Regions from separate parts of the Paenibacillus sp. FSL H7-0703 genome, predicted to be linked through region 1. Evidence: riboswitches for the same ligand, from Rfam matches in the RefSeq annotation. Region 1 holds a riboswitch; each other region holds the start of a gene.

Region 1 (5,778 bases):
ACGCGAGGATGGCACAAAGTTTGAATTCCCGGTAATTGCCCGTCTAGACAGCACCGTCGATATCGACTACTACCACAACGGTGGTATTCTACAAACCGTATTGCGTCAGATGATCGAAAGCTAAGTTTATGAACTTCATATGTGAAGAACCCCCGTTTTGCAGATAAAGCTGCAATCGGGGGTATTTTTTTATTTATATAAACCGAACTTAAGAGTTACCTATAGCGCCACTGCGCAGTCGGATGGTGCTTCCCATCGCCACCGCCCCCGGATTTCTTGAATAAGCCCCTAATCCAGGGTAGAAATCCGGGGACAAAAGCGACCGCTTCGCTTGTACAGCACCATTCCGCCTACTCCGTTTTGATGTTCATTTTTCAAGTTCATCTTATTTATATAAAACAAAAAAAGTCGATCCCTCAGGACCGACTTCTAGCCACGTTCTCTTATAACCTTACCTTCGCACGCGAGCTACTTCGAAATATCCAGAAAGCCCTCTCCAAACACGTCCCGCACGTCATGAATGGTAATGAATGCTGCTGTGTCGATGGCTTTCACTATCTTTTTAAGCGCTGACACCTCTTGTTTACTAATGACGATATACAGCACTTCTTTTGGATTTTTAGTGTAATATCCGTGGCCTGACAGGACGGTAACTCCACGATCCATTTTTGTGATAACCATCTCGGCAATTTTATCTTGGTGCTCCGAAATGATCATGACCGCTTTTTTCGGGTTCAGTCCTTCGATCATGAAGTCCATCACCTTTGTACCAACGTACAAAATAACGATAGTTAGCATCAATTTTTCCGGACCAATAATAAAATAGGAAGAGAATGCGACAATCAAATCAAAAAACAGCAAGCCATAGCTGATATTCCAATCCAGATACTTGTTGGCAATCCGGGCTAAAATGACCGTTCCCGCCGTAGTGCCACCTACCCGTACGATTAAGCCAATGCCGACCCCCACCAAAACTCCGGCAAATACAGCATTAATCGTCGGCTCATGCGAATCAATCCGCCAGTTGACCGTTAAATGTAAAAACAGCGAGTTAAAAGCGACCGCAATTATAGTGTACAGGGTCGTTCTCTTGTCCAAAAATTTATATCCGACAATCAACAGCAAGCCATTGATCACCAGATTGACGATCGAGGGAGACCACTGAAACAGGTAGTACAAAATGATCGTAACCCCTGTAACGCCCCCCTCGCCAAACTCATTCGGGATCACAAACAGATTAACAGCTAGCGCGAAAAAAAACGCACCCAGAATAATAAATGCGATATCTGCAATACTTTTTTTCATATATGCTCTAATCCTTTCTATAACATTTCAAAGGATGAATCGCCAGATGGATTGGCTGACTCTTGTTGCCAAAATACGCTGACAACCAGTTCATGGTATCTACTACCAAACATAAAGTCAATACAACTTTGACACTTTAATTCGCCACCAGACTGCCTCAATCCTGACTTGGATTCCGCAAAATTCTCCTTTTACAAGGTTATTCGACAAAAAAACACAATCCCGACTACTAAACTAAGAAAACGGGCCTCTAGCCCTTGTTTTAGACCTAGGCACATTTTCCTCTAAAACGACCATCCTCCTAATCGACATTTTGGACACATATGACCATCTTCCTGTTTTATGTCAAAAGCGTTTTACTTTGAAAAAATGTGGGTATAATGATTGAAACATTACCAAGCAACCTACATAGCATTACGACATCAAGTACATACAAATAGTCCTATACAGACGTTCTAAGCAACTCAATCTGAATTTGACAATATGGAATTGGAGGAATGACCTACATGAATACAATGAACTTAACCGTCCACACCCTGATGCCCTTTCACCACCAATACCAACGTGCCAACGCGGTGAGTATGCAGAAGAAAGAAGATAGCTCGGAAAAGAAGCTCAGCTTTCAGGACATTTTAAATGAAAAAATGGGTAAAAAATAAGGCGCCGTTTATCCGGTTGCATGATCCGCTTTACATAAGCTAAAAAGCCGTAGTTTCCTACATCGACTGTAGAGAACCACGGCTTTTTTAATTCATTTGTTCCTAAACTCACACGTTCGTCTTACTGACCTCCATCCCGATACTGCTCTGCCTTCTCACGCATCCCGGCAGCTACTGCTTCTTGAGTGTTCAGCCCCTTATCCGCTGCATAGGCGCGAATGTCCTGCGTGATGCGCATACTACAAAATTTGGGACCACACATCGAGCAAAAATGTGCTTCCTTGGCGCCCTCTGCCGGTAGCGTTTCATCATGGTAAGACAAGGCCCGCTCGGGATCAAGCGACAGATTGAACTGATCCCGCCACCGGAACTCAAAGCGTGCCTTGGACAAAGCATCATCCCGCTGCTGCGCCCGTGGATGACCCTTCGCCAGATCGGCAGCATGTGCCGCAATTTTGTAGGTAATGACACCCTCGCGGACATCATCCTTATTGGGCAGACCCAAATGCTCCTTAGGCGTAACATAACACAGCATGGACGTCCCAAACCAACCGATCATCGCCGCCCCGATGGCTGAGGTAATATGATCATATCCGGGGGCAATATCCGTCGTGAGCGGTCCCAAGGTATAGAAAGGAGCTTCCTTACAAATCTCCATTTGTAAATCCACATTCTTTTTGATTTTATGCATAGGGACATGTCCCGGCCCTTCAATCATGACCTGAACATCATGCTTCCATGCGATTTGCGTTAGCTCGCCCAACGTTTCCAGCTCTGCAAACTGTGCTTCATCATTCGCATCATAGATACTACCTGGACGTAGACCATCCCCGAGAGAAAAGGCCACATCATAGGCTTTCATAATTTCGCAAATTTCTTCAAAATGTGTATACAAAAAATTCTCCTGATGGTGCGCAAGGCACCAGGCTGCCATGATTGACCCGCCCCGGGATACAATTCCCGTCATTCTATTCGCCGTCATCGGAATATACCGCAGCAATACACCTGCATGAATTGTAAAATAGTCCACTCCCTGCTCCGCCTGCTCAATCAGCGTATCGCGATACAGCTCCCACGTCAGCGCCTCTGCTTCACCGTTCACCTTTTCAAGTGCCTGATACAGCGGCACAGTCCCAATCGGTACAGGAGAATTCCGAATGATCCATTCACGTGTTGTATGGATATTACGGCCTGTGGACAGGTCCATAACCGTATCCGAGCCCCAACGCACAGCCCAAGTCATTTTCTCCACTTCCTCCTCGATGGAGGAGGTAACCGCAGAATTACCAATGTTCGCATTGATCTTTACGTGAAAATGACGCCCAATGACCATTGGCTCGCTTTCCGGGTGATTGATATTCGAAGGCAAAATGGCTCGTCCAGCCGCCAATTCCTGCCGTACAAACTCAGGCTCGACCCCTTCGCGGATCGCCGCAAATTCCATTTCGGGCGTAATGATCCCTCGCCGTGCATAATGCATTTGCGTCACTGTACGCCCTTGCGAAGCACGAAGCGGACGGTTGGTCACGCCGGGAAATTCCACTGTCTCCCGTTTGGAGCCAGGTTTCAGTCCATTATCCTCCGGCTTGACGGCGCGTCCCTCGTAAGCCTCCACATCGCCCCGTTCCAGTGCCCAAGCTCGCCGTAATGGAGGCAGGCCCTGACGGATATCGACCTGATAGGCTTGGTCGGTCATGGGACCGCTTGTATCATATACACGCAATGGCTCATGATGCTCCGTGCCCTGCGGCGTATGTGTAGAATGAAGAGCAATTTCGCGCTCTGGCACGGCAATGTCCGGCCGTGAGCCTTGAATATATACCTTACGGCTCCCTGGAAAGGGCGTTACCCCACTGGCTTGCTCCCTGTTTGTCTTCTCTACCTCAACTTCTTTTGTTCCTACCAATCTTACTTCTGCTGATTTCAATTCTGTTCCTTTTGTTCCTTCTGCTTCTGTCGGCTTCATTGTCCATTCCTCCCGTTTCGATGAAATGACACACCGATCCGGAACCATTCCCAGGGTGGCGCTGATCTATGCAAAAAAGCCGGTTCCCCAGGGAACCGGCTAATCTAACGAGGCAGCTATCCAGACAGTACGCATATGGAATAATCCATTCCAATGCGCCACTGAAGACAGCAGCCGCGTATACATTTCAATGGCCGATTACTTCCCTACGCTGGTATGATCCAGATCAGGTGCAAAGGGTCCGGAATCTTGCACGATTCCATCTCAGCCCGGCATTACAGGCTCCCCCAGTAACTGTGATACTTCTATTCACATGAGGCGGATATAACAGACATCCCGCCTTCCTTACCAGACTACTTCAAATTTATGGCTTTGGCAACCCTTTTAGGTTCCCTTTACCAAGGAGACGTTCCCCATCAAATCACTCTGCTTGCTTCAACTGTGTTCATTCTTGTTACGGGAGCATAAGCCCCATTTCCTTCGCCGCTTCGATCAAAATCGGAGCAAAGTCATGTAGCGTCTCGGGTGCAAGTCGACTGACCGGGCCAGATACAGATAAAGCCGCAGTGACCTGTCCCTTCCGGTTCACAATTGGCGCTGCCACAGCAGCAGCCCCTGGTTCCCGTTCTTCATAGCTGGTCGCATAGCCTTTCTCGCGAATGTCCTGCAGCTGGGCTTTATAGACCTCCGGGTCTACTGAGGGCGGCCATTCATCCCCGCTTAGCAGGGCTTCCAGCTCCTGCGGCGGCATAAAGGCCGCCAGCACCTTGCTGGAGGCCCCTACAGCCAGCGGCATACGCGCACCTACAGGCGCGACCCTGCGGATCGCCTGATTGCTCTGCACGGCTTGTATGCGAATACGCATGCTGCCGTCCCGTAAGTACAAGCTGACCGTCTCACCCAGACGGTCACGTAGTCCTTCCATTGCAGGTTGTAACAGCACCGCCGGCTCGTCACTTTGGGACAAATGCGTGGATAGCTCCCAAATGCGGAAGCCCAGTCGATATTTTTCCGTTTCGGCATTCCGAACGACAAAGCCCCGATCCTCCAACGTAGTCAGCAGCCGATGAACCGTGCTTTTATGTAGACCAATTTTGGAGGCAATCTCCGTCAGGCCAAGATCCGAATTTGCGGTAAAACACAGCAGTATATCAAGTGCACGCTCTACAGCGCGAACGGTTAATTTACGGTCTTCCATCGTGAACCGCTCCTCTTGTATCCATATTCGTTTCACACTATGAAACATGGTTACATAAATTATATAGAATAGTCGCGGCTACTGTAAACCGATGTTTTTGTGACAACCATATTACAGAACGAGAACAAACATCGACAATTCTTTGCATCATTTTTACTTTTCCGGTTCAGGCGTTGACTTTGGATAATCCCCATCATACGATAATAGGTATCTATACGGACCTACACTACTATTTTCAAGTGGAATTATACCTAAATTCTATGAAACGAAGATCAATTTTATATAAGGAGGCTCTTACATGATTTCGACATCCCAGCGCAACGCTCAGCTACAGACCGCTGTTCAGGAGCCGTCCACCCCACTCTTTAATCCCCGTCTGCTGCGGTTCAAGCACGTTGTGATTGCTCTGCTGCTGTCGGTCGTCTTTTTTCTGTTGTTTTGTTTTATTGCCTTGCATGCTTACATCGCATGGGTACTTACGAATCCCACCGTTGCACCACTGTACTCTAATCCGATGCAGGCCAAAAACATGCCTTATGAGGAAGTCAGCTTCCCTGCCAAGGATGGTAGCCGCATCGTACAAGGCTGGTATATCCCGGCGGATCAATCGCGGAAAACGATTATTTTCAGTCATGGCTATGGGGCTAACC
Region 2 (5,778 bases), 340 kb from region 1:
GGGCAGTAAGCTTCGCTTTTCGCGGAAGGCAAGGCTGATCCCGTCCAATTCCAAAGCAGGAGGAGCAGTTGAAGGACTCTGTTGTTCCCCGGCTCGTTGTTCATTAGCCACGTTGTGTGATGATAAGTCAATTGGATGCAGACTCATACGCGCCACGTCCTTTCTTTGCTGTATTTAATTCAAGGAGGAAGCTACTCTCGATCGGGTTTCCAGCGAACCAACCATTTCTCCAGTAGTAAAATAACCACAAACATGAGTAAGCTGAGTGCGACAATAATGCCGATGGCAGCAAAAATGAGGTCCGTGCGATAGGCCGATTTTTGCAGCAGCATATAATACCCAATTCCTTCACTAGCTCCGATCCATTCGGCAATGATCGCGCCCATCACACTGTAGGTAGCAGCAATTTTAACGCCAGAAAAGACTTGCGGCAGGGAATGTGGCAGCTCCAGCTTCATAAAAATAGACATGCGGCTTGCACCCGACATCCGCATATAGTTCATCATCGTACGGTCTGTTCGAGTCAGCCCGTCCATGGCCGCTACAGCCACGGGAAAAAAGCATACTAAGGTAATGACCATGAGCTTGGGCAGCACGCCAAAACCAAACCACACCATGAGCAGCGGACCCAGAGCGATGATCGGAATGTTTTGGCTAAGGATCAAGAGCGGGTATAGAGCAGATTTGAGAAAAGGAATGGTATGAAGAACGATGGCGATCAACAGTCCCGTTGCTGTCCCTATTGCGAATCCCGCAAGTGTCAGACGAATCGTAGCCCATGTATGGGCTCCAAGCAACGCCGATTGCCCCATGCCCTCTTGTACGATTAGAGATGGAGCTGGCAGTAGCCAGGATTCAATATGTAAATAGGAAACCGCCCCCTGCCAGGCCGTTAAAAAGAAGAGGACCGCCACAAGGGGCGGCCATACGCTTTTCCACCAGGATGCGTTCTTGCCTTTCGGATTCATGGGCGATATTTCTCGGTCAGCTTGTTCATGCTGATGCCTTGTGGGTTATGTGCGATTTTGATCTGTGAAATGACGCTGGGACTGCCCGCTTCCGTCAAAGCCTCGTGCATTTCTTTAACCACTTTCAGCAACTCGTCGAGCTCGCCCTCCATGGTCGTATCCAATGGATTCACCTGATGTTTGACGCCGGAGCGCTGAATGACCTCAATCGCCTTATCTACATACGGGTAAGAGTCCTCGTTATTAGGAGTTTTAGGGATTACTTGAATACTGAGCAGTGTGTTAGCCATGAAAATTCACCTGTCCTTTATTGTTTAAGTTATAGGAAAATAAATTGGTTTAAGGCGGGGGAGACCGCTTCGCGTTTCATTTGATCTTACGATCGCTGTTGCCTTGGGATTCTTTGAATTAAATTTTAAAGGTAAGAATCCAACGGCAAAGGCGAACGCTTCGCTTCTCCAGATTCAAATGAACCGCTACGCTGCCAACCGCCTTAAAAGCACCTTAGTTTTTAAGCTAGGTTGTGTAGCATTTTTACACACAAGCGCATCTGTTTTTGCGTTTTAGATACTATGAGACTAAAGAAGAACCAAGTGGAACGAGAACGAAGTGGGCGGAATGGTGCTGTACAAGCGTTAACATTCGCCTTTGTACCCAGATTTCAACTTCTGGATATTCATAAAAGAAATCTGGGTACAACAGCGATGGGAGGCACCATCCGACTGCGTAGTGGCGCTTCGTTCACTTCTCTAGTTCAGTCTTATTTAGTGGTTTAACAAATGATCAACGCTTGGGCAAGAAGTCGTTTGTGAAGGCTTTATCCACTTCCAAAGGCTTGCTGAGCAGCTTGCGTTCGTACATCCAGTCCGAATAGTTTTGCCATACCTCCGCTTTTTGCACACCCCATTGCGCGGCATCGTCCTGATAACGCGGGCTTAGCCATTTTTGGCTGGCAAGTACCAGTTTTTTATCCAGCTCCGGTACAGCTTTGCTTAAGATGTCCGCGGCTTCTTCTGGATGGGCGATAGTGTATTCATAGCCTTGTGCGGTAGCGTCCATGAACGCTTTGACCAGTTCTGGATCATTTTTTATTGTCTGTTCGTTGCTCACAATTACAGGTGTATAGTAATCGAGGCTTTTGGAATAATCTTTTACATACAGCATATCCAATGGCTCACCTCGAAGCTGGGCCTCAATTCCGGTCCATGCGTAGAAAATCCAGGCAAAGTCGATATCTCGCTTCACGGCTGTAAAATAGTCTGCATTGCCCATGTTGACGATCTTCACTTTGCTCACATCGCCTTTGTCTGAATCCATGATGGATTTCATGACCGCTTCTTCTACAGGAGAGCCCCAACCGCCGTATTTTTTACCTTCAAAATCTTTGGGGCTCTTAATTCCGCGATCTACTGGGGCTGCGAAGCCTGAGGTATTATGCTGAATCACCGCAGCGATGGAAACAAGCGGCACGCCTTGCATACGAGCCTGTGTGACGCCTTCTTGGTAGCTGATACCAAAAGGTGCAGCATTAGAGGCAACCATTTGATCGGCTCCGCCTGAACCAGGTTGAATAATTTGGACATTCAAACCCGCTTTTTCGTAAAATCCTTTGTCCTTGGCAACATAGAGTCCCGTATGATTCGTATTGGGTGTCCAGTCGAGCACGACTTTAACATCTTTGAGCTCCTTTGCCGGAGTAGACGTTTGAGTGTTGGTAGCGGGAGCCGCTTCTTGGGATGTGGAGGGACTTCCACCGCAAGCGGTCAGGGTCAGGGCCATGAGCCACAGACTGATCAGTCCCAGGCTTAACATTTTCATGCGCTTCATCGTTGTGTTCTCTCCTTTAATTACCCGTTATCCGTCCAATCAGACAGCTTAGGTTTCCCATTTTCATAAAAATAACATCTGCCGGACGCGATCTTTCCAACAACTTAATCTTCAACAAAAAAGCGCCCCGAGGTTCCGGGACGCTTGCGCTTGTATATACCAAAGTAAGGGATGGTCCTATGTAAAAAAGGCACATCTTGCTTAAGCATTCCTACGCTGGCATTACCCAGATCAGGTTGTAAGGGTCAGTGTCTTGGGACACACTCTCAGCCGGCCGATTCCAGCACCCCTGGCATTGTATGGTTTAATGGGTTCATTTATTCGGGTTTACTACGACGATTATATGCCTTGAATGCGGGTCTGTCCAGCATGGAGGAAGAGAAGACGGTTCATTTGCCGAACGACAGGGTACACTTTTACTGTGAGCTTTGATCTGAAAATGAGTATGCATCAATCCGATCTGATCGGGTCATGTTATTTTCAGAACAGCTGCGCAGGTAGGTTCAGATGGGCTGGTGCCCAATGGCATGGCCGTAGAGAATTCTAATTCGTGAAAAGGAGTTGTTGTACTGTGGGTAAAACGGAAACATTGGATCGTAGCCAACTAGAACAAGCCATTGTGAAGGCTTTGGATAACAACAAATTTTGCTCGTTAGGTACGGTAGAGGGTGGCAAACCGAAAGTACGCTATATGGCCCTTTTTAACGATGGAATGAACATTCATCTGGCGACAGATCGTAAAACGCATAAAGTGGATGAGCTAAAGGATAATCCGAATGCTTATCTGCTGCTGGGTTATGAAGTTGGCGGTACAAAGGAAGTCGTAGAAGTGGAGGCTACTGTCCAGATTACAGCTGATGAGGGGCTCCGCAAACAAGTGTGGAACGATTCCTTGAAGGAATGGTTTTCCGGACCGGATGATCCCGATTATGTCATTCTGGACGTGAATCCGACTCGCATTGAGTATGTGGGTCAGCAAACGGAGCGCCAAGTGTGGAATAAATAATGAGAATATAAATGGATAAACCAGTGAATCTCCGAGTTTTTTAGGAGGTTTGCTGGTTTTTTATTTTTGAGAAAATTAATTATTTTTTCATAAATAATTTAAGTAAATGACTACTCTTTTGCGTGGCGTTGGATTAAAATAGAAATGGTGGGTTCAAGGCTTACATATATGTGCAAAAGTATGTATATGAGTCATACACCTTAATGAGGAGGGGTATATTTTGTTATTTCGTAAAAATTGGTTTAAAGGGTTTACAGCAGCCGTTGTAGCTTGTAGCATGCTGGTGTTTTCAGCCGCTCCAACCTGGGCAGCTAGCAATTCTCGCGATAGCGCTACAGTGAATTTGCGGATCATGGAAACAACGGATATTCATGCATCCCTGATGAACTACGATTACTATTCGGACAAAGAAACCAACGAATATGGCCTGATTAGCACAGCCAGTTTGATCCAACAGGCGCGTAGTGAAACGAGAAACAGCATGCTGTTCGATAACGGTGATTTGCTGCAGGGCAATCCATTAGGCGATTATATGGCCAGAAATAAAACCTTCGAGAAAGAGGGCGGTGTCCATCCGGTCTACAAGATGATGAACTTGATGGGCTATGATGCGGCGACAGTGGGCAACCACGAATTCAACTACGGCCTCGACTTTCTGGAGAAATCGCTCAAGGGAGCCGATTTTCCTTACGTAAATGCGAATGTTTATGTTGATAAGGGAGGGCAAGCTACTAAAAATTATTTTACCCCTTATCGAATTCTTGATAAAACGGTAACGGATGAGAAAGGTGAAGAGCATGCGCTCAGAGTGGGTGTCATCGGCTTGGTCACACCTCAAATTATGCAGTGGGATGAAGCCAATTTAAAGGATAAGGTCGTTACGAAGGATATCGTGGAAACGGCGAAAAAGTTTATTCCTCAAATGAAAACAGAAGGTGCTGACATTATTGTCGTGCTTGCGCATACGGGTTATGAGGATGTGCCACAAACGCCAATGATGGAGAATGCCGTTAAATATTTGAGCCAGGTGGACGGAATTAACGCTATTCTGTTTGGGCATGCTCATAAATCTTTCCCTGGACCTGATTTTAAAGAAATGAGCGGCGTAGATCTGGATAAGGGAACCATTAATGGCGTGCCAGCTGTAGAAGCTTCTTCATGGGGCAAGGAGCTGGGAATTATTGACCTGAGCCTGGAAAAGAAAAAAGATGAGTGGCACGTAACGAATTCTCAGTCTGAAGTGCGTCCGGTTGTGAGTACCACAAACCAGGCTGTGCAGTTTACTCCTGACTACAAACTGACAGATTCGATCAAGGAAGAGCATAAAGGAACGCTGGATTATATTCGTCAACCTGTCGGAACAACGACTGCGCCAATTACCAGCTATTTTGCATTAGTGCAGGACGACCCTTCTATTCAAATTGTGACGAATGCACAGAAATGGTATGTGCAAAACCATCTTAAAGGAACTGAATACGAAAAACTTCCAGTATTGTCGGCAGGCGCTCCATTCAAGGCCGGTGGTCGAAACGGAGCCGAGTATTACACCAATATTCCTGAAGGTACGGTAGCGATTAAAAACGTGTCCGACCTGTATGTGTACCCGAACACGGTTCATGCTGTAGAAGTGACCGGTGCTGAAATTCAGGAATGGCTGGAGTGGTCTGCGGGTCAGTTCAACCGTATTGATCCAAAGCAAACTGAAGAGCAATCGCTGATCAACAAAGATTTCCCAACCTACAATTTTGATGTTATTGACGGTGTGAACTACCAGATTGATGTAACTCAGCCTGCACGATATGATGCCAAGGGAACGATTATTGATTCTTCAGCGCATCGCATCAAGGATCTGCAATACAATGGAAAGGCTATTGATCCTGCGCAGAAATTTATTGTAGCCACCAATAACTATCGTGCTTCCTCATCCAAACTGGCCAACCCAGATGGCAAACGAATTGTGATGGCAGCACCGGATGA
Region 3 (5,778 bases), 2.2 Mb from region 1:
GATATGTTCTCCACTGTATGTGAAAAGGGACAAGCCGCGAGCCGAAACGATCCAGCCGTGGAGCAGCGACAGCAACATTCCTCCACAGCTCGCTAACAGTAGGGCTTCCAGCTTTAACCCCAGTGCAGCCAGAACAAAAAACAGGCTCAGCTTCCCTAATACCTCAATGTAATAGTTCACATTGAGCGCCAACATGCGTTCCCTGCCCTGTAAATCTCCGCGGCACGAACTCACAAGAATATGCAGTCCGATCAAGCCATACAGCATGAACAGCGGGCCGGATTCGACGCCTAATAGCGAACGCAGTAACGGATGAAAGATGAGTAAAATGATCATGGCAAGCACGGTTAGCACCAGAGGTGCTTTGAGTAATAGAGAACCGAGCGGTAAGCTTCGTAGCGCAAGCTTTTGGTCTCCCTTAGAGACCAGTTTGGCAGTTAATAGCTGGATGGATAAACCCAAAACGGATAAAAGCGCAAAAAGCGCCAGCAGCGCATTCGCCTGGCCATAAGCTTGTCCGGTAAGATACCAGCTCGCTGCAATGTGGAAGAAAAAATTAAATCCGTTAAGCAGCACATTAAAGAGAGGAAACATCAACGATCGTACTCGGTTGTTCACGTTGTTATCTCACCCGCCGATCCAGTCGCCAAATATCAATGATGGAGCGCAAAAAACGAATAGAATCCTTCCAGACATGGATGTGCGAGCCATCCCTGTCAATACATTTGACGGGTAATTGCAGCACACGAAGCTGGAGTCGCTTGGCAATAAACATCATTTCCAAATCCAACGCCAGTCCGAGCTGTTCCTTTAAATGCGGAAACATTCGCTTCACTGCAACCGAACTCATCACTTTAAGCCCAGTCTGGGAATCCACCACACCTGTGGGTAAAAAAGGACGGGAAATGACTCGCTTACCAAAGCTGACGACAGATCGCAATAAAGATCGATTCTCAGCGGTCATATCCTTGGTTCCGATCACGACATCATAATAGCCCTGCTGAACAACATTAATCATTCTGGCAATATCCTCAATAAAAAAGGAGTCATCTGCGTCCACAAATACGTAGTAATCCGCACCAATGGTCCGCATCCCTTCCAGATACGTCCCTGCCTTACGTGTATTGCGTCCCAATTCCCTTGTTTGAAGCAGCGGGCTAAGATTCTGATTAATCCGGTTTACGGACAAGTCCGTGGCTACCTCCAGCGCTTTAATCAAGGCATTCGTACCATCGTAGCTGCCATCATCAATGAGATAAATCGAACCTTCAATAATATGGCTGCGGATAAAGACCTGCAATCGTTCAGCAAAGGTTTTGACATGAACAAAACGTTGCTCTTCGTTATATACAGACAAGATAAATGCAATATGTTGGCTTTTGGTCGAATACTCGGGATAGAGCAAGCTTTGTATTTCCGAAAGCATTTCTTCGTTGTCATTGGCTTGCCAAAATAGCAGCCGCAAACGACCTACTCCGATGATTTGCACCATATGCTGATCACTGAACGGAAATGTTACATCCGTCACTAGTAACAATGGCATTTGCGGAAATTGGCAACGGATCTGATTGGCTTTCCGCACTGCCTGCCCCGGCTCCCTATAATCAATCAGGCAACAACATGCGTTCTCGTAGACTGAAGCTGCCTCCGTGTCCTCGCACTGTATAAATTGGTAAAAACAAATCACATTGGGATAATCAATAGCCCTGTCGTTATCGCTAAAAATGGCTATAGGTCCCTGCACACAAACCTCTCCTTTTCCTCCGAATAGTTCTATTTTGTTGAAAAAGAATTAAGAATGTTTGCTTATAGGGATTAAATTAATGTCCAAATGCTTCATATTTTCTTAACAAAATAGCTGACACTCCATGATATATATGGAGATAAGAGAAGAAAAACTAATTTTCATATTTGATAAAAACAGAGCACTTAGACCTGATTCATTAGAACCAAAGTCATCAGGAATGGTTAGCGAATCTAAATCGAAAGTTAGTTCATTTATATCATTAGAAAGAAACAAATATGGTTATTTTGTCATAGATAAATGCAAGAATAAAACATATTTGCACGTCCATACTATGGACAACATGTCATCTTTCGTTATGAATAGTTATGAAAATGAAGAGAAGGAAGGTCTTTCTATGGAAGCATTTTATGTCAATCGCGATGGGTCATTATCTACTCCATTACGGGGAAAGGATGTGTTGGCAAATCCCCTTTTGAACAAAGGTGTCGCTTTTACAGAAGAAGAACGCAAGGAGCTGGGTTTGGAAGGAATCCTTCCTCCAACCGTCCTTTCATTGGAGAAACAGAGCGTACGGGCATATCAGCAGTTTCTGGCACAACCCACCATGCTGCGAAAAAATGCTTCTCTCAACGACCTTCACAACCGAAATGTCGTACTCTACTACCGGCTGCTAACCGATCATTTGAGTGAAATGCTGCCCGTAGTCTACACGCCGACCGTAGGAACCGCGATTCAAGAATATAGTCACGAGTACAACCGCCCTGGAGGCATATATTTGTCGATAGATAACCCGAACGGTATTGGACAAGCATTCCATAATTCTGGTTTGAGTGGCCATGATGTGGATCTGATCGTCGTGACAGATTCCGAAAGTATTTTAGGGATTGGTGACTGGGGCGTCGGGGGGATTAACATTGCTATCGGCAAGCTTGCAGTGTATACGGCTGCGGCAGGCATTCATCCCGGGCGGGTGCTGCCAATTGTACTAGATGTAGGTACAAATAATGAAAAGCTGCTGAATGATCCACTGTACATCGGAAACCGCCATAAACGGGTTCGCGGAGAAGCCTATAACCAGTTTATTGATACTTTTATCAGCAAAACGTTAGCGCAATTCCCAAAGGCGCTTTTACATTGGGAAGACGTGGGCAGCGTAAATGCACGCCATATTATAGGAAAATACGGTCAAAGCATACTCACCTTCAACGATGATATACAAGGTACAGGAGCGGTGACCTTGGCTGCGATTCTTTCGGCGGTGGGTGTCACCAAGACTCCGCTGCGTGAACAAAAAATACTTGTTTTCGGCCCAGGGGCAGCAGGAATCGGTAATGCTGATCAAATTCGGGGTGCTATGATCGAGGACGGCCTTTCCGCAGAAGATTCCTTCAAGTCCTTTTGGGCCTTTGATTATCGCGGGCTGTTAATGGAAGATATGGAAGACGTATTGGAATATCAGAAACCGTATGTGCGCAAAAAGGATGAAGTCAGCTCATGGACCCGGTCGGGTGACGGCAAAATACCACTGCTAGAGGTCATCCGTCAGGTGAAGCCTACGATATTGATTGGAACTTCCGGTGTAGCAGGTGCCTTTTCTGAAGAGATCATCAAGGAGATGGCGAAACATGTAGAACGCCCGATCATTATGCCCATGTCCAATCCTACAAACCTTGCAGAAGCAGTACCCGAGGATTTGATCCGGTGGACCGATGGCAAAGCACTGATTGCAACCGGAAGTCCTTTTGAGCCCGTCACCTATAACGGTACGAAATTTGAGATTGGACAGGCGAACAATGCCTTTGTTTTTCCGGGACTGGGTCTGGGTGCGATTGTGGTTAAAGCCAAAAGGATTACCCCTGCGATGTTTACAGCGGCAGCAGTTGCTGTTGCCAATGGTGTAGATTCGAATACGCCTGGCGGTGCGCTACTCCCTCATATCCGAAAATTACGCGAAGTTTCGTACGCTGTTGCGATTGCGGTTGCAAAAGCCGCGATACAGGATCAGGTAGCTCAGGCGCACATTTCAGATGTGGAACAAGCTATACGAGATGCAATGTGGAAACCGGAATATGCCAAGGTCAAAGCTGTGGAAAGTGTAATTCATCACCCTCACTAAGCTCAAAACACCTAACTAGAGGAAATTTCATATTTTGCACACTATGTTTGACATAGCGTATGAACGTATGTACAGTAATAGTCAAAAGAATAGAAGTCCACTAGGGGAGCCGCTATGGCTGAGACAAGAACGTATCTTGGACCCTTTGAACCTGATCTAGTTCGTACTAGCGTAGGAAAGTGGAGCCTTCGTATATAAGGTTTCAAGCGTTTTTTTGCGTATTGGGCCTATTGTTGAAGCCGCTCCCATTTTTCCGGGGCGGCTTTTTAGCGTTGTTCCGGAATTATATTCTTACAGGACTTCTTGCTCTTCAATTTGATGGAGGTGGGGAAATTGAGTTTTACACAAGAACTCCGTCGGCAGGCGGACGGCATTTTTCAAGCGATTTTTGAGCACCCCTTTGTGAGAGGTATTGCTGAAGGAAGTTTGACAAGGGGACAGCTGATTCACTATGTAAAACAGGACTTTGAATATTTGAACGCCTACATGCGGATATACGGCATCGCAATCTCCAAATGCACCAATCGGGAGGATATGGCTGTATTAAATGAACAAATCTCTTTTATTCTCCACAGCGAGGTTCATCCGCATCAAAATTTCTGTGCTGTTGCAGGGGTGACCTATGAAGAGTTGCAGGGATATCCGCTCGCTCCGTCGGCTCATCACTATATCCGTCACATGCTGACGGTTGCCCATGAGGGTAGCCTGGGCGAGATCTTGGCTGTGCTGCTGCCATGTATGTGGACGTATGCCGAGATTGGTCGCAGGCTGCTGGATGAAGTAAAGCCGGATGAGTCTCATCCGTTCTATGAATGGATGGGCTTCTATGGAGACCAGCTTGATGATACAACACTCAAGTTCCGAGAACGTGTAGATGCTTGGGCGGAAGGCGCAACGGCTGCTGAGCGAGAGCGGATGATTGAGCATTTTATACTGAGCTGCCAGCTGGAATATAAGTTCTGGGATATGGCTTATAGGCAGGAAGAATGGCCGGTCCATATGCAGGCAGCGGTCTTGGAATAGTCAGCCTGGCGATTCGATGCGTGAAGTACGGTTAATGCCCTGTTGGACCACTAACTATAGAGAGGATAAACATTATGAGTACATGGGAAAAAAGTTATTCGGATCTCCTGACGAAGGTACAAAACAGCAAACCCCTCGTTCACAATATGACCAATGTGGTAGTCACCAACTTTACGGCCAACGGCCTGTATGCATTGGGCGCCTCCCCGGTGATGGCCTATGCACCCGAGGAAGTAGCAGACATGGCAAAAATAGCGGGAGCCGTCGTATTAAACATCGGTACACTGAACCGCGAACTGGTGGATGCCATGATCATTGCTGGACAATCGGCGAATGCACACGGTGTTCCGGTGCTGCTAGATCCGGTCGGTGCGGGAGCAACGAGCTTTAGAACTGAATCGGCACTGCGAATCCTGAGTGAAGTCAAAATCTCATTGGTGCGAGGCAATGCAGCCGAAGTCGCACATCTTGTTGGAGAAGCGCGTGAGATTAAAGGCGTAGATGCCGGTGACAGTGCTGACAGCGACCATGTCGATCTGGCAATTCGGGCTGCTCGAACGCTCAATACGATGGTTGTCATTACTGGAAAAGAGGACGTCATCACCGATGGGGCCGAAGCACGAATGATTAGCGGCGGAGACGCGCTCCTCACGAAGGTAACCGGAGCAGGCTGTCTGCTGACCTCTGTGTTAGGTGCCTTTGCAGCTGTTGAACCCAACCTGCTGCTCGCAGGTACAGCAGGTTTGGCATTTTACGGTGCAGCAGCTTCTCGAGCCGCAGCACGTACCGCAGAGCTGGGGCCCGGCAGCTTCCAGATTGCCTTTCTCGACGAGCTGGCCAAACTGCATACAGGTTCACTAGAGGGGCATGTCTCGATCCATGAAGCCGGAAC
Region 4 (5,778 bases), 2.3 Mb from region 1:
ACCATACCTTCCAGCACGAACAGCCAGTTTCATAGCCTCGGCCATTTTTACTGGGTCCTTCGCTCCTGATACGGCTGTGTTCAACAAAACAGCATCTGCCCCTAACTGCATCGCCATTGCCGCGTCACCGGGTGAGCGAATACCCGCATCGACAATAACCGGAACCTCCGCCTGTTCAATAATTAGCCCTAATGAAAACGGATTGAGCAAACCATGTCCTGTACCAATCGGTGAAGCTCCAGGCATAACGGCGTGTACTCCAAGCTCTTGTAGCCTCTTTGCTAGAATCACATCGTCCGATATGTAGGGCAGCACGATAAAGCCTTCTTCCAACAGCTTATCACTAGCTTTCAACGTTTCAAAAGGGTCAGGGAGCAGTGTCTTGCTATCCCCAATGACTTCCACCTTAATCATATCGCACAGGCCGGAGGCTTTTGCCAATTTGGCAATACGAATCGCCTCCTCTGCTGTTGTAGCCCCTGCTGTGTTGGGAAGAAGTGTATACCGGCTCAAATCCAGCATATCGAGAAAATGCTGCTTATCCCGTTCCTCCAAGTTCAATCTCCGTACAGCAAACGTCAATATTTCCGTCTCAGCAGCCTCTACGGCTTGGGATTGGATATCCAGATCAGAGAATTTTCCTGTTCCCAACAACAACCTCGAGGTAAAAGATGCTTTTCCAATGGTTAACATAATCAACCGCCTCCCACAAAATGTACAATCTCTAGGCAATCTCCATCCTTCAGTACCGCTTCATCATGATCTTCACGGCTCAATATATGCCGATTCAGCTCCACCACTACGGTTTTCACCTTTACATCAAGCTCATGTAGCAATTGATTCACATGAGTGATTCGATTAGAAAAGGTCATGCTCTGGCCGTTAATCGTCAGCTTCATAAGCTTTTCTCCTTGAGGAGCTCAGAAGAAAAACTACTTATCCCAAGTTCTGCTGCACCAGCCCCATTAAGCATAGCTGCCATCGCACGCCCGGTAGCATCACTCAGCAGGACACCGTTGCGATAATGCCCGACTGCAGCATATACGCCCTCGACCCCAGGAACAGTGCCTATAAAAGGGTGACCTGATGCAGCCTGCGGACGTAAGCCCGCCCAAGTGCGTATAAAAGAAGCTTCACGGACGCGCGGCAGCCAGGCAGAGGCACGTGCCAGCAAGCCCTCCAAGCCTCCTACGGTCACTTGTTCGTCATATTGATGCGGAAGGCTCGTTGCCCCAATCCAAAGCTCGTTATTCTGTTTAGGCACGAGGTAAATATCATCAGCATAAATGGTGTATTCTAATGGGTGATCCTTCAAGGAGACCGCTACCGCTTCGCCCTTGACCGGATAAAGTGGATATTCAAACCCAACCTGCGCCAGTAATTTCATGCTATCCAAGCCTCCAGCAATAATGACCTGATCGCAGGAAAAAAAGCCGCTATCTGTTCGGACACCGCAAACTCGACCATCCTGTATGACCAGTTGCTCTGCCCGTGTACCAGACCATACCGTTGCTCCCAGCACCGCAGCAGCACCTGCATAAGCACGACAAAGCTGGACAGGAGCCACTTGTGTCTCCTTTGAACGATATATTGCTCCGATCGCTTGTTCATCCAAACCTGGAATTCGTCGGGCCAATTCCCTCGCATCCCACCAGATAGGACAATCATCCTCTCGCGTTTTAGCAGCTTTCCAGCGTTTTTGGCCTTCAGTTTCCGTACGGAAAGGGGTCACAAATCCTTCTGTACGGAATTCCACCGAAATACCCGACAAACGCTCCAGATCACAGACAAGCTCAGGGAATGCATCTCGACTTCTGCGAGCAAATCGTGCCAGCTCAGAGTCGGTGAACTCTTCACTTTCCGCTGCCAGCATTCCAACCGCTGCTCCTGAGGCTCCCTCACCCGGGATCAATCGTTCCAGCATGATCGTACTTCTTCCCTCCTTGGCCACATGATAAGCAATGGAACTGCCGATGACACCTCCACCTATGACCAAGCATTCAGCATGTCCTATCGCTCTTGCCTCTGTGTGTATCTTTAGCATTTGTTCCGTGTCTCCTCTCCATAAACCATTCTGCTTTCAGCTTGCCTCTACTCTCGTTTTCTCGCTACAAGCTGTGAACTACAAGATCTGCCATTCGCCTATATTCCATCGCAGCTGCAACGGGCGACTCAGCCTCCCATATACCAGACATCACCGCAATTCCGCTTGCTCCGGCCATATAAAGCTCCGGGATATGGTGCGGTTGTATGCCGCCCAGCGCGATCACCGGAATGTTCGACAGCCTGCAAATATGTTCAAGCTGAGCTAAACCCCGCGGTACAATACCGGGCTTACAATGGGTCTCATATACGTGACCATAAAGTACATAGTCTGCTCCTGCCTGCTCGGCGGTCTGTGCCTCCTCCAAGGAATGCACAGACACTCCACAGCGTGTACTCTTTGAAAGTAGGCCTTTCACATCCACAACAGGTAATCCATTAGCTGGTAGCTGGACGGTTCCAACCAAAGTAAGTAAAGCTACATCCACACGATCATTTACTACAATTTGTTGCAAAGGAACTTCCTGCTCCACCATGCTGCGAGTCAAAGAAAGCAATGCAGAGGCACCATTCTGTTTTAAACGTGCGTGTACATAATGAACATACGGACAAATCATAGCAGCCACTCGGGCGGCTTGTGCAATAGTGCCCTTTTCCATCGAAATTGCGTGTAATTCGATTTTGTCTTCACCTCACATTGGATTAAAGGATTTAAGCTTAGCAGCCACGTCTACCAGCAGTAATGAAAGGGGATTGTATGTGAATCCGTCTACGGAAGCTCGAACAACTTAAAATGAACGAAACGCAAAAAAACCACTTCCCCAAGGAAGTGGTTTAACGAACGTCCAATAATCGAACGGACCATGATATCCGTATACGTGTATCGTCCCACGCACAAACAAAATAAAGATGGTGTTGCCTTGTTTGTACGGCGCTCACTTCCCTACGCTGGCATAACCCAGATCAGGTGCAAAGGGTCCGAAATCCATTTATTCCGTCTCAGCCGCATGGGCGGCTCCCCTAGTGTGACTATTTTATTGTATAAGCTATAGATAGCTTAGCATATTTTCCTAATTCTGCAAACCCCACTTCGTGTGAAATATGCAGAACTGGATTTAACTGATTTTAGTTAACTTTACTTGACCACTCTTCCACATTCCACGTTTTGGTTACCCAATCCTCGTAAAAGTCCGGTTCGTGAGATACAAGCAATACCGTCCCTTTGTATTCCTTCAAGGCACGTTTCAGCTCATCCTTTGCTTTAACATCCAAGTGGTTGGTAGGCTCATCGAACAATACCCAGTTGCTTTCACGCATTAACAGTTTGCAAAGACGGACTTTAGCCTGTTCTCCACCACTAAGCGCAGATAGCGGACGTGTGATATGCTCATTTTTCAAACCGCAGCGCGCCAAATGCGCTCGTACTTCATGCTGGTTCAAATGCGGAAATTCATTCCACACGTCGTCAATCGGTGTAATTTTCTCTGCCTTTACTTCCTGCTCAAAATAAGCGGGCTGCAAAAAATCACCTTGATAGGTTTTTCCACTGATTGGCGGAATTTTTCCCAATATGGTTTTGAGCAATGTCGATTTACCGACACCGTTGTAGCCAACAATTGCAATTTTTTCGCCACGTTCAATCGTCATGGACATTTTAGGCAAAAGGGCATGTGTATAACCAATCTCAAAATCAATACCCTCAAATACCGTCTTTCCGCTTGCACGTGCCTCTTTGAATTGAAAGGTTGGTTTTGCGGCTTCTTCAGGCTTATCAATACGTTCGATCCGATCAAGCTGCTTTTCACGGCTCTTTGCTCGGCCTGAGGTAGAAGCACGCGCTTTATTACGCTGAATAAAATCTTCCTGTTTCTTAATAAAGTCCTGTTGCTTCTCATAAGCATCAATATGCTGAGCTTTGTTCAGATCCGCCATTTCAAGAAACTTTTCATAGTTAGCTGAATAACGGGTCATCTTGGCAAATTCAAGATGGTAAATAACATTAACGACCTGGTTCATAAACTCAGTATCATGTGAAATAAGAATAAAAGCATAGGGATAATCCTTCAAATAGCGCGTAAGCCATTCAATATGCTCTACATCCAAATAGTTGGTAGGCTCATCCAAGAGCAGGACATTCGGTTTTTCCAACAGCAACTTAGCAAGAAGCACCTTTGTCCGTTGCCCGCCACTAAGTGCAGATACATCCCGATCCAGTCCTATGGCCGACAGACCTAGTCCATTCGCCATTTCTTCAACCTTCACATCAATGAGGTAAAAATCCCCCATATCCAGTTGCTCCTGAATTTCACCCATCTGTTCCAGCAACACTTCCAACTCTTCAGGAGAAGCATCCCCCATTTTGTCAGTAATCTGCATCATTTCCTTTTCCAATTCCAACAAAGGAAGAAAAGCGTCTTTTAATACATCACGTACCGTTTTGCCCGGTGTCAGCTTGGTGTGCTGATCCAGATAACCGTAACGTACACGTGGAGTCCATTCCACTTTACCCTCATCCTTAAGCAATTTTCCAGTGAGAATGTTCATGAGTGTCGATTTACCAACACCATTAGCTCCTACCAAACCTACACGTTCCCCCGCAAGCAATCGAAAGGAAACATTTTTAAATAATGCGCGGTCCCCAAAGTTGTGGGATACATTTTCTACAGTCAATAAACTCATAAGCTGTTTTTGGCTCCTTATTGTCATCGGCGTTGCCGACTGTTCTTATTTCATATGCATTTCGTTTCTTTCAAAGCTTTATTGTAGCACATTCTGCAACCATATCGGAATATTGAAAACAGTGAATTTTAAGGTTTTTTGGTATGGATCTGCCTAAAAAAACAAAAACCACCCATGAGGGTGATTATTTTAAGCCGTTATAACATTTGTACTCAAAGTATCCCGCAGCTGCTGCAGACTTCTCATTCGTAAAACGTTCACTAGCTTTAAAGGGAGCTGGACATGAATCTCTATAAAAATACTTCATTCCAGTATCTAGTTCTATGCCACCGATAATGTCTTGCTTTCTGACGACTCTCCCACCACCAAATCCATAGTTATTGTAATACCTGTCTCCGACCGGAATGCCCTGGATAAACGCGATCAGACCCACATCATCTACCGTGTTGTACCACTCCTCTTGCGGAATGATCGGTAGTGTGAATGTATAGGATATGCCGTTACGTGCAGCTTTTTCGTTATGGACATTAATCATTCGCGCCAGGTCCTCTTGGACGCTGCCAACAATGGTGGAACGACGTATTTGTTCAAAAGTTTCTGAATTATTCAGTAAAGATATAGGAGTCTGATCCTGAAGTTCCTTTTGAAAGCCCTCCACCCACCTGTGATTCCGCGCATCGTATGCGTGTACATAATTATCCAAGGTGAACCCCACACTGTTGCCTACTGAATCAACATAGGCATATGGCTTTTTTTCGCTCCATTTGTGTCCAATAGCAGCTTGTCCATGCTCGTCTGTATAGACTTCTGAAGTGAACGCATAATAACCGTCATAATCCAGAATTACAATGACTGGTATGTAATCCAATAATGCACGTTGTGCTACTATATCCTCATCAATGCCTATATTAAGAAAAAGGGTGTGCAGGAACGTGTGCAGCGCTGCTTCTTTATCTACACGAAAAAACTTATCCGATCCGTATCCGGCCTCGCGTTCCTGACGTTCATTCTGTGAGAGCACGACCCCTGCATCCTGAACTGCGGTACGAAGAGCCG

What was found. Region 1 has a riboswitch for thiamine pyrophosphate ahead of thiC (phosphomethylpyrimidine synthase ThiC). Riboswitches for the same ligand answer to the same signal wherever they lie in the genome.
Region 2: it holds a riboswitch for thiamine pyrophosphate, as region 1 does, so the genes downstream of both, MHB46_RS12060 (ABC transporter substrate-binding protein) here and thiC (phosphomethylpyrimidine synthase ThiC) in region 1, are expected to answer to the same signal.
Region 3: it holds a riboswitch for thiamine pyrophosphate, as region 1 does, so the genes downstream of both, tenA (thiaminase II) here and thiC (phosphomethylpyrimidine synthase ThiC) in region 1, are expected to answer to the same signal.
Region 4: it holds a riboswitch for thiamine pyrophosphate, as region 1 does, so the genes downstream of both, MHB46_RS00540 (thiamine phosphate synthase) here and thiC (phosphomethylpyrimidine synthase ThiC) in region 1, are expected to answer to the same signal.

The regions. Positions count from the first base shown of each region.
Region 1 is NZ_JBBOPF010000001.1:2,415,331-2,421,108, forward strand. Features, by position in the region: gene acnA (aconitate hydratase AcnA) at 1-124, shown strand, start outside; gene MHB46_RS10500 (YitT family protein) at 469-1,305, opposite strand; gene MHB46_RS10505 (hypothetical protein) at 1,812-1,964, shown strand; gene thiC (phosphomethylpyrimidine synthase ThiC) at 2,086-3,930, opposite strand; TPP riboswitch at 4,117-4,229, opposite strand; gene MHB46_RS10515 (IclR family transcriptional regulator) at 4,385-5,128, opposite strand; gene MHB46_RS10520 (alpha/beta hydrolase) at 5,427-5,778, shown strand, end outside.
Region 2 is NZ_JBBOPF010000001.1:2,758,114-2,763,891, reverse strand. Features, by position in the region: gene MHB46_RS12080 (ABC transporter ATP-binding protein) at 1-147, opposite strand, end outside; gene MHB46_RS12075 (ABC transporter permease) at 192-968, opposite strand; gene MHB46_RS12070 (MTH1187 family thiamine-binding protein) at 965-1,258, opposite strand; gene MHB46_RS12065 (hypothetical protein) at 1,562-1,744, shown strand; gene MHB46_RS12060 (ABC transporter substrate-binding protein) at 1,752-2,795, opposite strand; TPP riboswitch at 2,987-3,096, opposite strand; gene MHB46_RS12055 (pyridoxamine 5'-phosphate oxidase family protein) at 3,367-3,801, shown strand; gene MHB46_RS12050 (bifunctional 2',3'-cyclic-nucleotide 2'-phosphodiesterase/3'-nucleotidase) at 4,022-5,778, shown strand, end outside.
Region 3 is NZ_JBBOPF010000001.1:4,607,968-4,613,745, reverse strand. Features, by position in the region: gene MHB46_RS20640 (lipopolysaccharide biosynthesis protein) at 1-618, opposite strand, end outside; gene MHB46_RS20635 (glycosyltransferase) at 623-1,744, opposite strand; gene MHB46_RS20630 (NAD-dependent malic enzyme) at 2,142-3,863, shown strand; TPP riboswitch at 3,956-4,058, shown strand; gene tenA (thiaminase II) at 4,197-4,886, shown strand; gene thiM (hydroxyethylthiazole kinase) at 4,961-5,778, shown strand, end outside.
Region 4 is NZ_JBBOPF010000001.1:115,256-121,033, reverse strand. Features, by position in the region: gene MHB46_RS00555 (thiazole synthase) at 1-693, opposite strand, end outside; gene thiS (sulfur carrier protein ThiS) at 696-899, opposite strand; gene thiO (glycine oxidase ThiO) at 896-2,044, opposite strand; gene MHB46_RS00540 (thiamine phosphate synthase) at 2,109-2,702, opposite strand; TPP riboswitch at 2,967-3,075, opposite strand; gene MHB46_RS00535 (ABC-F family ATP-binding cassette domain-containing protein) at 3,169-4,722, opposite strand; gene MHB46_RS00530 (hypothetical protein) at 4,907-5,778, opposite strand, start outside.